2 regions of the Paenibacillus sp. JSM ZJ436 genome follow, and region 1 is predicted to be linked to the other one. Evidence: predicted binding sites of a transcription regulator. Region 1 holds the regulator's gene; the other holds the start of a gene.
The links. Region 1 encodes Rex, which represses fermentation and respiration genes when NADH is low (regulators of the CRP and FNR family bind a similar motif). Its sites were predicted from a motif close to TTGTGAAATATTTCACAA; they were not measured.

Region 1 (7,668 bases):
TGCCTGCCTTCAGACGTCCCACCTGGTTCAGGAACAAGGAATCTGCTCCATATTCGGTGCCCATTCGCAGCGCCTCTGCAGCAGGAACAGCAGTAGGATCTCCACTGACTCCCTTGTGAATCAGAGCAGCGAGTCGAATTTCTTCAAACATATCCAGGTTGTTGTTGCTCGCCGGACCGTCTGTACCGAGAGATACCTTCACTCCCGCTTTCAGGAGCTCCGGTACACGGGCAATGCCGCTCGCCAGCTTCAGATTACTACCGGGATTATGAGAGACGCCGACCTGATGCGCGGCTAGAATGCTGATCTCCTCATCGGTAAGATGTACGCCGTGGGCAATCAGGCTAGGCCGGGAGAACATGCCCAGCTTCAGGAGATGCTCCACCGGCCGGACACCGTAATCCTTCACATTTTGCTCTACTTCATTGCGGGTCTCACTCATATGGGTATGCATCGGCAGGTCCAGATCGATCGAAGCCTGTACAAATTTCTCAATATAGTCCGGCGGGCAGGTATACGGGGCGTGTGGAGAAATCATCGTTGTAATTCGTCCATCCGCTTTTCCATGCCAGGATTTGGCGAAGTCAACCGCCTCGTTCAGCTTTCTCTGTTGTTCTTCCGGTGAGCACAGGCCGATCACCCCGCGTGTTAACACCGCCCGCATTCCGGATTGCTTCGTCACAGCCGCCACTTGATCCATATGATCATACATATCCAGGAAGGTCGTCGTGCCGCCCTTCAGCATCTCAAGAACCGAAAGAGAAGTACCCCAATAGACGTCTTGGGCCGTAAACTTCCCTTCCATTGGCCACATTTTCTCCTGCAGCCATACCTGGAGCGCCAGATCATCACCATAACCTCGCAGCAACGACATCGCTGTATGTCCATGAGTATTAATCAATCCCGGTAAAAACAGCAAATGGCTGCCGTCCATGACCTCGGTTCCCTCATCGATTTGCGGCTCCTCTTCCCCGATATACGTAATGATATCGTCCTCGATGAGCATGTATCCCGAAATGACAGTCTTTCCTTCCTCCAGCACGGCAAAGGTGCCGTTCTTAATGACCTGCTTCCGCGGTGTCATTGTTCATCTCCTCCTTCCCATTATCCAAATAGTAAGCCAGGCTTTGCAAATCTGTCGTAAAATCAGCCGTATGAATACGGATGTGAGGCGGAGCCTTTAGAATCACCGGTGCAAAATTTAATATAGCCTCAATCCCGGAGGCAACCAGCACGTCCGCCACATTTTGCGCCTCAACATCCGGTACTGTGATGATACCGATCCGGATGCTTAGCTTCTGAATCGTCTCACTCAGTTCCTCCATCGGCTGTACAGTTAAATTATTGATGCGTGTCCCCACTTTGGAGGTTTGAGCGTCAAAGACCGCTACGATTTTCATATTGTCCTTCAAAAAGGCATTATAGTTGGATAATGCATGTCCCAGGTTCCCTGCACCGACAAGCACAACGTTAATATGCTGATCCAGCTTCAGAATCTGACGAATCTTCTCGATCAGATAGATGACATCATACCCAATGCCCTTTCTCCCAAAATCCCCGAAGTAAGCAAGGTCCTTTCGAATCTGGGCAGGATTTAGATCCAGCCTCTGTCCCAGCTCCTGCGAGGAGACGGTGGCAACCTCTCTCTTATGCAGCTCATTCAAATAACGCAGATAGACAGGCAGTCTGCGAACCACAGCTTCCGAAATTTTATCCGATTTCATGCTTGCTCCCCCTATAGATTAAACTCAAGGCCGAACACTTTAAGTCTCTAACACTGGAACACTAACACACCTTATTCATGAATCAGGCTGAAGCCATTCCTCAATCCGAGATACCATCTGGTCAGATCGCATATGCTCCATTTTCGGTCCGGGTAAAGAGTACAGAAAATACTTGCCGTAATAGGATTCAATAATTCTTGTATCATAAACAATGACGATGCCGCGGTCATTTGCAGTTCGGACGAGGCGGCCGAACCCTTGCTTGAAGCGGATGACTGCTTGCGGGACAGACAGCTTCATAAACGGATTCTTCTTCTGCTGCTGCAGCAGCTCACTCTTCGCTTCAACCAGCGGGTGGCTTGGCGGCTGAAAGGGAAGCCGGACAATGGCCAGGCAGGTGAGGGCCTCCCCTGGAATATCAACACCTTCCCAGAAGGAGCTCGTGCCCAGAAGAACCGAGGGCCCGCTATCTTGAAACCGCCGGATCAGCTTGCTTCGACTCACGCCGTCCATCCCCTGTCCCAGCACGTGAATATCACGGGACTGCAGCAGCTCCTTTAACGGTTCATAGACTTGTCTCAGCATTTTGTAGGAAGTGAACAGCACCATCATTCGGCCCTGGGTCGCCACGGCCGCGTCAGCCAGCGACTGCACCAGGCTGCTGACGAATTTGGGATCTCCCACCGTTCCCTTCACGCTCGGGAAGTCCCGAGGGACAATGAGCAGCGCCTGCTCCCGGTACTGAAACGGAGAAGGCAGCTGCACGGTGTCCAGACGGCTCTGTTCCGAGGCCTCCTGCAGCCCCAGGTTGTCAATCATATATTGAAATGATTTATCGACAGACAGGGTCGCAGAGGTGAGAATCACACTTTGCTTCTTATCAAAGAATAATGCCTTCAGCTGCTGCGATACGTCAATCAGGACAGCATAAAGCTGAAGTGACTTGCTGCGATAGCTGCTGTTGGCCTCCATCCAGTATACCGTTTCCTCGTGAGTCAGGCTCATAAAAAAGCGCAGCTCCTCCCGATGGGCGGCGAGGTCCTTAAACAAGCCGTTCAGATCCGTCACCAGACTGTCAGCGCTGTAGTCATCCAAATCTTCTCTAAGCTCCTGGATCAGCACATCTCCCTGCCGGGATAGCTCTCCCAGGGTCAAGTAGATCTGATGCTCGATCTGCTGCAGCTCGGTCCAGGCCTTCGGCAGCTTCGACTTGGACAGCCGCAGCGTATATTGTCCTGCGTCGCCGGGAAGAGCATCCCCTCTCTCCGGAATGAGCTGGAACAGCTGCTCACTAAGCCGGTCCCAATGCTCTTTCACGCTAATAAGATCGGGGATCAGCCGATCCACAACCGCAGTCCAATCTCCAGATTTCTCATGGCCGGAGAGCTGGAGCAGCTGCCGAAGCGCCGGAAGCTGGCCGTTCTTGCTGTCCTTATACAGACGCATCAGCGTATGCACGACCGAGAAATATTTCACGTTCAGTCCCAAATGCTTGCCAGCCACCTCTTCCAGCTGATGCGCCTCATCAATGACAAGGTTCTCGTAGGGAGGCAGCAGCTGATGGTTGGCCTTCACATCCGTAAATAGCTTGGAATGATTGGTAATGACGACATCGGCCAAGCCCGCTTCATGTCTCGCCCGGTGGTAGTAGCATTTCTTGAACCAGGGACAGGCTCTGCCCAGGCAGGAATCGGAGTCGCTGGACACACTATCCCAGAACTCGCCGTTTCGTCCGCCCAGATTCAGCTCCTCATCATCTCCCGTCTGGGTCTGAGTCAGCCACACCAGCATTTGAGCAGCAATGATAACATCTTCCTTCGGAGAGGCGAAGTCTTTTCTGTTTATTTTATGTTCAAATTTTCGCAAACACAAATAATGCTGCCTTCCCTTGAAGACGGCTGCTTTGAAAGGAAAGGGCACAACCTGATTCAGAAGAGGCACATCCCGCTCCCGCAGCTGCTCCTGCAGATTAATCGTATGGGTGCTGACAATGACCTTCTCTTCCTGCTTGACGCTCTGATAAATGGAGGGCAGCAAATAGCCGAGCGATTTGCCTGTTCCGGTTCCTGCCTCAATCAGCAGATGCTTGCGTTCATCCAAGGCCTCCATGACCTTGTTGAACATCATTTCCTGCGCTTCACGGCTCTCATAATGAGATAGCGTTTGCTGTAAATTGCGCTGAACCTGCTCCATAAATTCCGGAAAACCCACGTTCTTGAGCGGGTTACCCTCCTCTTCATCACGTACAGGCGGAATATCTGTCCAGTCCTCTACAGCCAGGGCAAGCTGACGATAGAACGTATAGCCGAGCTCACTCTCCTCATCCACCGGATGACGCTCCCGCTCTTCTCTCAAGCCATCAAAGAACCAGCCCATATCGCTGTCCTCATCGACAAACAGATCAGCCAGCCTTTGAATAGTCAGCAAGGGCAGCTTCTCCAGCTCCTCGAAACATTTCAGCAGAATGTGTGCTGTTGCCAATGCGTCGCTGTCGGCCTGATGCGGCCGGTCATGCTGCAGCCCGAACTCAGCAGAAACCATACCCAGCTGGTAGGTGTGCAAAGAGGGGAAGCATATTTTGAGAAAATGTATAGTGTCCAGAATCCGGCCGCTGAAGGGCAGGTACCCGCAGCGATCCAGTGCATTCTGCAAAAAATTAAAGTCAAACGTTACATTGTGGCCAACCAATATCACATCGTCCAGTAAAGGAACGAGCTGCATCATCATCTCTTCCAGCATCGGAGCATCTTTAACATCCTGCTCCGTGATCCCAGTCAGTCCGGTGATAAAAGGAGGTATCGGGATTCCCGGGTTTACATACGATCCGAATACACGGGAAATATGGCCGCCTTCTTCGATGATCGCCAGGCCTACCTGGATAATCTCATCTGTGGAATGGCTGCCCGTCGTTTCAAAGTCCAACACAGCATATTTCATTGAGCCAAATTCCTTCCCTACAGTCTACCTATCAGCATACCAGAAGTTACGCTTTTTGAACATTCCACACCCTGCCGGCACAAAAAGACGATGCTGCCATCCGCTTCTTTAAAGCGAAGGAACATCGTCTTCGTGGCTTATAACAGCGAGATCAGCGGACTTCCGTACTGCAGTTCTCCCCGCTTTTGGTGGCAGACCTGCAGGTTGTTCAGAGGATCCGGCAATGTAGGATCCTGTTGAATCGCCAGAGTAAAAAACTCTGAGGCCTTATCCCTTGCTCCCTGAATCACCTGTATACAGCCCATTGCATTGTAAATGATGGCCTTCAGCTTCTTGTCCTCTGCACCAGGGAGCATCCCGAGCAGCTGCCTTGCAGCCTCTGACGTTTCCCCCAGATGCAGATGGGACATGGCAAGGTAGAGCCGGATTAAAGGACTGTCCGGGTATGATTCGGCCGCTGCCGTGAATTGAGATAAGGCAGGCTCAAACATCAGCAGCTTGTAATAGCCCTGTCCCCGGATAAACGTCTCCAGCTGCAGCTCCGGCGATCCGGTCGGCGGAAATCCCGGAGGTGCAGCCGTGTTCTCACGAAACACCGCCATTCTCTCCTCGAAGCGGAGCCACTCGTCAATGATGCCGTCACTCATCTGCTTGAGCAAATTCCAATTGTGCACCAGCGCTTGCTTTTGGGGGCCTTGAGCGGCAGGGTAATGCTTCACAATTTCATCGAACATGTTGTTCATTTCATCGAATACATGCTGAAACATGGAGTGCATCCCACCCTTAACCTGATAAATGAGTGATCAGTGCAGCCGACCTGATATCATTTTTTGTTAAGACGGGCGATTTCATTCGATGTCATGCCGTTACTTTCTGGTGTCATTCCCTTATCGCACCGTGGCGTGGATTTCGCGGTGCTCGGTTACGAGCGGCTTGTTGTTTCCATCCACAATGACGACGATCGGCTCATGCACCGCCGCTTCTTCTCTGGACAGCATGGCATAAGAAATGATAATGACAGAGTCTCCAGGCTGGACCAGCCTTGCAGCAGCACCATTCAAGCAGATCACGCCGCTTCCGCGCTCCCCTTTAATGACATAGGTTTCCAGACGGGCTCCATTATTGTTATTTACAATTTGAACCTTCTCATTTTCCAGCAAATCCGCGGTGTCCATCAAATCCTCGTCGATCGTAATGCTGCCGACATAATTCAGATTGGCTTCTGTGACCGTGGCGCGGTGAATTTTGGATTTCATCATCGTTCTGAACATCAGTTATACACCTGCTTTCGGTTGGTAAAGTACATTATCAATCAAGCGCGTCTTTCCGAATTTCACAGCTACTGCCAATATAACCGTCTCTGACAGACTGGATAATGTCGCATCGTCACTTACAGCCTGAAGCTGTGGGAAGAGCAGCACTTCAGCGTAATCAATCTGGGCCAAAGGGGCTTTGCTAATGACAGACCGCAGGTGCTCCTGCACCTCAGGAGCCGTCCTCAGGGAACCTTTTGTAATGCCTTCCAGCGCGGTACTAAGGGCCTGTGACAGCGATAAAGCCTGCCTCCGCTCTTCCGGGCTGAGATATACATTTCTCGAGCTCATCGCAAGTCCGTCCTGCTCCCTAACAATGGGGCAGGGGATAACCTGGACCTCCAGATTCAGATCCGTCACCATCTGCTGAATCACCGCCACCTGCTGGGCATCCTTCATTCCGAAATAGGCATAATGCGGCTTTACGATATTAAACAGCTTGTTGACTACCGTTGTCACACCGTCAAAATGACCGGGGCGCGAAGCCCCGCACAGTAATGTGGTCAGCTCGCTCACCGCCACCTTCGTCTTGACTGGCTGTGGATACATCTCCTCCATGGTGGGCAGGAAGGCGATATCCACACCCTTTTCTTCGGCAATATGAAGGTCGCGTGCTTCATCCCGAGGATACGTCTCGAAGTCCTCCCCCGGTCCAAACTGGATCGGGTTCACAAATATGCTAAGCACGACGGTGCCGCATTCCATTCTTGCCCGCTCCAGCAGGCTGCCATGGCCCTCGTGCAAATATCCCATCGTGGGCACAAAGCCGATCGGTCCCATCCCTTTGGAAGTGACTCTCGACAGCTCAGTGCGAAGCGCTTGAATGGTACGAATGATCTGCATCAGCTGTTCACCTTATCCTTTTCCCGGGTGGCGCCGTAAAGCGTCATCTCTACAGCCTTCTCTGCTGCCGCCTTGCCGCCAAAGACATGCTCTTCTGCCGGAAAAGACCGATTCTTGACCTCTTGAACATACCGTGACAGCCCTTCCGTAATGACCGCACCAATGTCAGCATAATTCTTGACGAACTTTTTACTGCGGTAGTCTGACGTATACTTGAGCACATCATGATAGACGAGCACCTGTCCGTCACAGCCGCGCCCTGCACCAATACCGATGGTCGGAATGCTCAGCTCCTGACTGATAGCGGCTGCTGCTTCTTCCGTCACGAGCTCCAGCACAATGGCAAATGCGCCTGCCGCCTCCAGTGCCTTGGCATCCTTCATCAGACGAGCTCTGTCCTGCTCATCCTTGCCCTGCACCCGATAGCCGCCAATCTGATTCACCGCCTGCGGTGTCAAGCCGATATGTCCCAGCACGGGCACTCCGGCGCGGACTACGTGCTGAACGGTGTCTGCGATTTCCGCTCCGCCCTCCATTTTGACAGCATGGGCATGTCCTTCCTGCATCAGCCGGCGCACCTGGTCAAACGTATGATCAAGACTGCCGTGATACGTCAAGAACGGGAGATCCGCGACGATAAAGGTATGCTCAGCGCCCCGGGCTACTGCGCGGGTATGATACACCATATCCTCGATCGTGACCGGGATGGTGGAGTCGTAGCCCAGCACCACGTTGCCCAGAGAATCTCCAACAAGAATCATATCGACCCCGGCCTTCTCCGCCAGCTGTGCCGAAGGGTAATCGTATGCGGTGAGCATACTGATCGGGGTTTGGTCCTGCTTCATATTTTT
Region 2 (7,668 bases), on a different contig from region 1:
CCAGAAGCGGGCATAAGAGGCAGGAACCATTATAATCGAGAGGAGCCGTGCCCATGTACGAGCAAAAGACCCTCCCCAGTGACGAGAATGTTATTGAATTTATAGAGGCTGTAGACCATCCGAAGAAAAAAGAGGATGCCTACCGGCTGTTAGATATTTTTGCGGAGACAACCGGGTATCCTCCTGTCATGTGGGGGCCGAGCATCATTGGCTTCGGTTCTTACCATTACAAGTATGCAACCGGCCACGAAGGAGATGCGCCCCTGGTGGGCTTCTCTCCGCGCAAGGCGAAGATCAGTCTGTACCTGTCCGCCTGTGAGCCGGAACGAGAGGCGCTGCTGGAGCAGCTGGGCAAGCATACCACCGGCAAATCCTGTGTATATGTAAACAAGCTGGCAGACATTGACGAGTCTGTTCTGCGCAAGATGATCCAGCATTCTGTAGCGTATTTGCAGGAGATGTATCCGGAGGCGTAATTGTGGTGGTTAATACTGTAATTTCCTCATTTTTCAAGAGGCTTCGCCACGCATTTGAGACTACTTGTCAAATGACTTTTCGCGCGCAACACAAGAGTAGGCTATCTGCATCGATAGCCTGCTCTTGTTCTTGATTTCGCTCCATTAATACTCCAAGATTATTCCCCTTCTCCGAAGTTGCCCAGCTCACTTAAGGCGCCTTCGATCTGCCCCAGCGTATCGGCCATTTTGGTGTTCTCAAAATTTGTCACGCCGTTCTCGAGCTGAGTGGAGTACTCGTCAATTTGGCCGCTAAGTGTGTCGTTATAGCTTGTGAGCTGGTCATGAAAATCCTGTGCAAAAGAGGGAGCCTCCAGTCCGTTAAACTCCGAGATGCTCTGCTTCATGTCCCCAAGCCGCTCCTTCAGCTGCTGCAAAATCTCACTGTTGTTCGCAGCCTCCTCTGCCAGCTGTGGAACCTGGTTGGCAAACGCCACCGTTTCATTCACGAACCGGGTCGCCTCATCACTGTAATCCAAAGATTGATCTACATCTTCCAAAAGAGAACAACCGGACAAAACCAAAAGGATCAGCACGATGCCCGGAATGCGCCATATTGCTTTCATAAGAGCTACCTCCCGCAGGATGTGATTTTGCTAAGTCATTACCCCGTGACAGGGTCTGTTGAAATTGACATATCTGAATTGGTAAAATAACGTCAACGAATATGAATACCACGGGGAGAGAGAGTCATGTCTCATTCAATCAAGCTTCCAGAGCAGCTGTGCCGTCTGCTGGATGGAGAGAACCTGGAGGAGAAACAGGGCGAAGGCATCCAGCTGCTCACGCAGTGTGAGGACGGCTGGCCGCATTGTGCAATGATCGGTGCCGGGGAGATAATCGCCCTGCAGGAGGACGTGCTGCGGCTGGCGCTTTGGCCGGGAACGATGACGACCGGGAATGTGATACGGACGGGTAAAGCGACGATCGTACTGGTTCACGGGGCAAAAATGTATTACATCCGCCTCGTCCTTGTGCATCTGGCTACGCTGGCTTCCGCCCGGCATCCGCGAGAGCGCTTCGAGGCCAGGATAGAGGCCATCCGGGAGGACCAGGCTCCTTACGCCGATATTGTATGTGGCGTAACCTACCGGCTTAAGCAGCCGGAGGAGGTGCTGGCCCGCTGGAGAGAAACGCTGGAGGAGCTAAGGCAATGAGGGAAGGGGCGGCAGACGCCGCCTTTTTTAGGAGAACAAGTTATATTTCAGGCAATATTTGCATAAGATAAGTTTATAAATTGCTCACGGAATTACGCTTCACCTTGCCAACACACGTTAGGTGTGATAATATAGGTATCACTAGAGCGACCTGAAATCACACATTGTAGAGGGTTGTTATATGATGAATAACCTTGTACAATATGTGAATTTTTTTATTCGTTAACGAAGTAAAAAAGGTCATGTAAATCTTTAAAGGAGGTACACTACTATGCAAACAGGAACTGTTAAATGGTTTAATGCAGAGAAAGGCTTCGGCTTTATCGAAGTTGAAGGCGGTAACGATGTATTCGTTCACTTCAGCGCGATTCAAGGCGACGGCTTCAAAACGTTGGACGAAGGTCAACGCGTAGAATTCAACATCGTTGAAGGAAACCGCGGACCACAAGCTGAAAACGTGGTAAAGCTGTAATAATGTAACAACGCCTGCCCTTAATGTGTGACATTAAGGGCAGCTTTGTTTTCAGGTTCTGGTGAGCTGTATAACCAGGATGAAAGCCAATATTCGCAAGACGGGACAAGGAGGCGTACTCATGTATTCGCGCAAGAATGCGATGGAAGCTGTGCCGGAGGAAATGACCGAGGTGTGGTCCTGTACTAAGGATGATTGCAAGGGATGGATCCGGGATGACTTTGCTTTTGCAACAGAGCCGGTATGTCAGCTCTGCCAGTCTCCGATGGAGAAGGAAAGCAGGATGCTGCCCTTACTCGTCAATACGAATAAGAAGCAAAAATCACTTGGCAAAGGGATTCTGATTGATCGGAAATAGCGGCTAGGGCCACGAAAGCGGCGCAGATACGGTCGGTATCTTTTCGAAAATGTACGACTCCCGCATCGTCTGACGAACGCAAGACCGTTACAAAATAGACGGCAGCGGTTAGTTATTACATGATCCCCTATTTTAGGGGTTATGTATAAAAACATGCGGAAAATCGCATAAATTCCAAAGGAGGAACCGTATTTTGAATACGCAAAATGAGGTGCTGAAACGCAACATCGACAACATGATTCTGCAGGACAATCAGGAAGGCCTGAATGGGCAGGAGAAGTTTATCATGCAGAAGCTGATGCGGGAGAAGTATCAGATGGAGCATGAGAATAAGCTGGAAAACAGTGAGAACGAAAACAACGACAAGTAGGCTTGGCTAAAGCGGGCCCGCTTCGGGTGCGTAATGACTGTTTCATATAAAAGGCGTGAGCCGGAGACGGAGGTCTGCGGTTCGCGCCTTTTTTTGATGCAGCAATCCTGGATCGGCGGCATAACCTGATCCTTCCTGAATTGTGAACTATATCACAGTTTAGATGGGAGAATTTAGGTATACTGTGACTAGGAGTCGGTCGTTGAAGATCAGATAATGGGAATGAAGCTAAAGGATGTGGCACCATGGAAACTCAATCACTTTATGAAGTGGAGAAGCTGGCCCTCAAGAAAATGAGGCTGTTTCAGCAAAGTCCCCTTCGTTATTTGGCGCGCTCGGCGTTAGCCAGTATGTTTATCGGCTTCGGGGTCATTGTGGCCTTCCGAACAGGCAGTTATTTTTACGCGGTGGACTCTCCGGCCATGTACCCTATGGCTGCGCTGACGTTTGGGGCCGCTATTATTCTCATCGCCTTCGGGGGCGGGGATCTGTTTACAGGAAATGCATTCTATTACACCTACGGTACGCTGCGGCGAAAGCTCCGCTGGGTCGATACCATCAAGCTGTGGGTGGCCAGCTACTTCGGCAATATTGTCGGCGCGGCCGTATTTGCACTGCTGATCTATCTCACAGGATTATTTCATGCTCCTGAGGTGAATGGATTTCTGCTGTCTGTTGTCGATAAAAAGATGCATACGCCGTGGACAGAGCTCTTTTTCCGGGGAATCCTGTGTAACTGGCTTGTCTGCCTGGCCTTTTTCATCCCGATGGGGATGAAGTCTGACGGGCCCAAGCTGTTTGCGATGATGCTGTTCGTATTCTGCTTCTTCATCTCCGGCTATGAGCACAGCATCGCAAATATGTGTACCTTCGCCATTGCGCTTGTCGTGGATCATCCGGACACCATCTCGCTCTCTGGAGCCGTCTACAATTTGGTGCCGGTGACGCTCGGGAACCTGATTGGCGGCAGTGTATTTATGGCCTTTATGTACCACTATGTGAACAAGCCGAATCTGGATCAGAATCAGGACCAGGTGCGTTAACGAGGGATCGGCCTGCGGTGCAGGCCGTCTTTAAATTGTCCTGCAAAAAAAACCGGATGCCGCGCATTCAAGCCGCGAGGCATCCGGTTCTTATCTACCACATCTATATTTCAATTAAGCCGGGGTTACAGGCTTCAGGTTCATTTCCATCTTGCGTGTAATTTCCTTCTGCCACTTCAGATCACCGAGCTGAATGGCTAGATTCAACAGATCCAGGTAATCGTCTACCTGCAGGTTTGTACGCCGAGGGTGCTCTCTCATAGGGGATCCGGTTCTCCTTTATGTTTGGAATTCATACCGATCAGCGTGGAAGCTCTTGATGCTCACTGACTCGGTAATGATAATCATTATCAGGTATGTTTATCTTTATTATAAAGGGTTCCGGGGTAATTGCAAGGGCTTTTCTGCAAATTTTGGCGACAACATTTTGATCAGACAAGCTTTTGTGTTCGTATGTGTCCTTGTCCGGCTCCCCTATGAGGAGCGCCCTTTATTTGATACAATAGAAGCTAATTGTATAACGATTTTCGAGGAGGCTAACGTATGAATATTCATGAAGCGATCCGAACTCGCCGCAGTATCGGCAAGGTGCAGGATACACCGATTTCGCAGGACAAGATCGAGCAGATTCTGGAGGCAGGAACCTGGGCCCCGACGCATAGACATACAGAGCCTTGGCGGTTCTTCGTCATGACCGGCGGTGGACGTGACCTGCTGGGCCATGTCATGGCTGATATTTCCGAAGCCAGTGCTCAAGACAAAAGTGAAGAGGAGCTGGCTGCAGCCCGCGAAGCAGCGATCGGCCGAGCCTACCGGGCTCCACTGGTGATTGGTGTTGCTGTCGCGCCAGCCGATGATCCTAAAGTGATTGAGCTGGAGGAATACGGGGCTGCGTTCGCTGCGATTCAGAACATGCTGCTCGAAATCCATGGCCTGGGTCTTGGCGCGGTATGGAGAACCGGTGATTTCTGCTACAAGCCACAGGTGAACGAAGCCTTTGGCTTGGGAGAACGGGATAAAATGCTCGGCTTCCTTTACATCGGAGAGCCGGACATGACGCCGAAGGAAGGCCGCCGCGAGAGCGCTGCATCCAAGACGACCTTTATTGACCAGTCAACACGCCGTCTGGAGTCCTAATCGTTCCTTCCTAACGGGTCCTAATCGGTCGAAACCCTGCCTAAAATCCTACCAAATCGCTGAAAATTTTGGTATAATAGACCTATATTTGTCGAAATAAGGCCAGTCCCCGGCTAAACGACATGAACGTACATAGGAGGCTATTGTAGTGAATTTTCAGAAGTGGGATATAGGCGGTAAACTGATCTTTATTGCAGCCTGTGCAGCATTTGTATCTTTATTTTTTGACTGGGTGGATATCGGGTTCGCTTCCCAGAACGGGTTCGGGCAGGGCGCCGTGTTTTTCTTTCTGTTGTTTTTGTATCCGCTGATCGTGGTGATCCGCGAGCAGCGCCTGAACAAGCTGCTGGGGTATATACTGGCAGCTGCAGGTGTTATTTTCAGCATCATTTATATTTCTTCAAAGTCTGTAGATTTCCTGGGCAGCAGTGTGAATGCTGCCGGCAGCGGACCGTATGTATTTATCGTGGCATGCATCCTGCTGGCCGTAGGTATATTTAAGCGCGTAAGATAAGACCGGCAATCAAGGGGACGCTTGTGCCGGCAAGAAGAGCCGGATTTTCTGCTTTTATTCGCAGAAAATCCGGTTTTTATTTTTTTTGAACCGATTGGATGACTGAACCGTACTAAGTAAGGAAAAATTTGCTGAGGAGGTTGTTAGGTTGAAGAAGAAATGGCTGTGGCTGCTATCATTATCGGTTACACTCACACTCAATCCGCTCCTGTCGCCAGGCGCGATGGCGGCTGAAGATCAGAAGCAGGTCTCGCAGACGGAGGCTGCCTCGAAGCTGGAGACTCTGGCATCCCAGAAAGCGTCGCTGCTGACAGAGCAGTACGGTGTAACAAGTGTACAGTATGCGCTTCTGGATGGAGAGGAACTGGTGTTATCGGGGGTCAGCGGCATCCATGATGCAGAAGGCCAGATTTCGTTAACGCCGCAAACGATGTACGGGATCGGCTCGACGAGCAAAATGTTTACCGCCGCGTCCGTTATGAAGCTGGTGGAACAGGGCAAGCTTCAGCTGGACACTCCGCTTATCCAGTATATGCCGGATTTCACGATGAAGGATGAGCGGTATAAGCAGATCACGCCGCGTATGCTGCTTAATCATTCCTCCGGCCTGCATGGGTCCACGCTGGCTAACGCTTTTTTGTTTGAAGATCATGATACGGCTGCGCATGACAACCTGTTGAGCAACCTTTCGAAGCAGACATTGAAGGCACAGCCTGGGGCCTATTCGGTTTACAGCAATGACAGCTTTACGCTGGCGGAGCTTCTGGTTGAACGCGTTAGCGGTCAATCCTTTACGGCCTTTATTCATCAGCATTTTACGGAGCCCCTGAAGCTGGAGCATACGAAGACTCCTCAGGATCAGCTAGAGGACACTGCACGGGCGGGAATCTTTTACCCCGGCTTTGATGTCCAGCTTCCGGATGCAGTTGTCAATGCGATTGGCACCGGCGGGATTTACTCCACAGCGGAGGATTTAGTGAAATTCTCCAAGGTGTTTACAGGCGGGGCGGAATCCGTCTTGTCCTTCTCTTCTGCCAAGATCATGGCACAGGAGGAGTACAAGAAAGGGATGTGGCCGAAGGATGCCGATAATTCTATCGATTATGGACTGGGGTGGGATAGTGTACGGCTGTTCCCGTTCGAGAATTACGGTATTCAGGCATTAGCCAAAGGCGGCGATGCGATTGTGTACCACGCTTCTCTCATCGTTCTTCCGGAGCATGATATGGCAGCGGCCGTCTTGTCCTCTGGCGGCAGCAGCGCGCTGAACCAGATCATGGCGAGCGAGCTATTGCTCCAGCAGCTGAAAGCGGAGGGGGAGATTCAAGCCATCCAGCCGGAGAAATCCTTCGGCAAGCCGGTGCCTGCACCGATGCCGAAAGAGGTTATGGATGTTGCCGGCCGCTATGTCTCCACAAATCAGGTGCTTCAGGCAACGGTGAAGGAAGAGGGACGTCTGATTCTGACTATGCCCATTATGCCGGAGCTTCCCGCACAAGAGTATGTGTACACGAAGGATGGCAGCTTTTTGAATGATGAGGGCACAGTGAAGATTACGTTCGTAACGGAAAGTAACGGCCGCACGTACATCTGGGTTCAGGAATATGCATCCGCACCGGGACTGGGGCAGATGGCAACATCACTATACTCAGGCGAAAAGCTTCAAAGCCACAAGCTGGATGAAGCTTCGGCTGCCGCGTGGGAGCAGCGGGAAGGACTGAAATATTATCCGCTGAACGAGAAGTACAGCTCCATGGCTTATTTTTTGCAGGAGCCTTCCATAGCCATTGTGCGGGACCCCAGTATGAAGGGCTATCTGCTCGACAAGAAGATTACGGGTCCGAACACTGCGCGAAGTCAGCATGAGGTGCCGGGCGTGGGCAGCCGGGATACGATGGATTTCAGCTTCTACAAGCAGCAGGGCAAAGAATATCTGGAAGCAGCCGGAACCTTGTTCGTGAGCGGAGACAGCATCAAGGGGCTGTATGCCGGCAAGCGGTCGAAGGTGACGATCGGTAATGACGGCTATGCCCGCTGGTTTACGATTCCGGCTGCGGCGGCCGGTAAGGCGATGAAGGTGGCGCTTCCGCTTCATAGCGCAT

Region 2: the regulator Rex is predicted to act here: its motif matches at 3,013-3,030, upstream of ACH6EH_RS03150 (formate/nitrite transporter family protein).

Annotation. Positions count from the first base shown of each region.
Region 1 covers NZ_JBISEO010000001.1:140,633-148,300, reverse strand. Annotated here, with positions in the region: gene ACH6EH_RS00830 (amidohydrolase) at 1-1,084, opposite strand, end outside; gene ACH6EH_RS00825 (redox-sensing transcriptional repressor Rex) at 1,059-1,724, opposite strand; gene dinG (ATP-dependent DNA helicase DinG) at 1,800-4,661, opposite strand; gene ACH6EH_RS00815 (tetratricopeptide repeat protein) at 4,799-5,428, opposite strand; gene panD (aspartate 1-decarboxylase) at 5,549-5,932, opposite strand; gene panC (pantoate--beta-alanine ligase) at 5,936-6,817, opposite strand; gene panB (3-methyl-2-oxobutanoate hydroxymethyltransferase) at 6,817-7,668, opposite strand, start outside.
Region 2 covers NZ_JBISEO010000002.1:172,165-179,832, reverse strand. Annotated here, with positions in the region: gene ACH6EH_RS03180 (DUF1801 domain-containing protein) at 54-476, shown strand; gene ACH6EH_RS03175 (DUF6376 family protein) at 635-1,081, opposite strand; gene ACH6EH_RS03170 (pyridoxamine 5'-phosphate oxidase family protein) at 1,208-1,672, shown strand; gene cspD (cold-shock protein CspD) at 1,944-2,144, shown strand; gene ACH6EH_RS03160 (cold-shock protein) at 2,224-2,502, shown strand; gene ACH6EH_RS03155 (hypothetical protein) at 2,696-2,872, shown strand; gene ACH6EH_RS03150 (formate/nitrite transporter family protein) at 3,118-3,915, shown strand; gene ACH6EH_RS03145 (hypothetical protein) at 4,030-4,176, opposite strand; gene ACH6EH_RS03140 (nitroreductase family protein) at 4,459-5,052, shown strand; gene ACH6EH_RS03135 (hypothetical protein) at 5,201-5,566, shown strand; gene ACH6EH_RS03130 (serine hydrolase domain-containing protein) at 5,715-7,668, shown strand, end outside.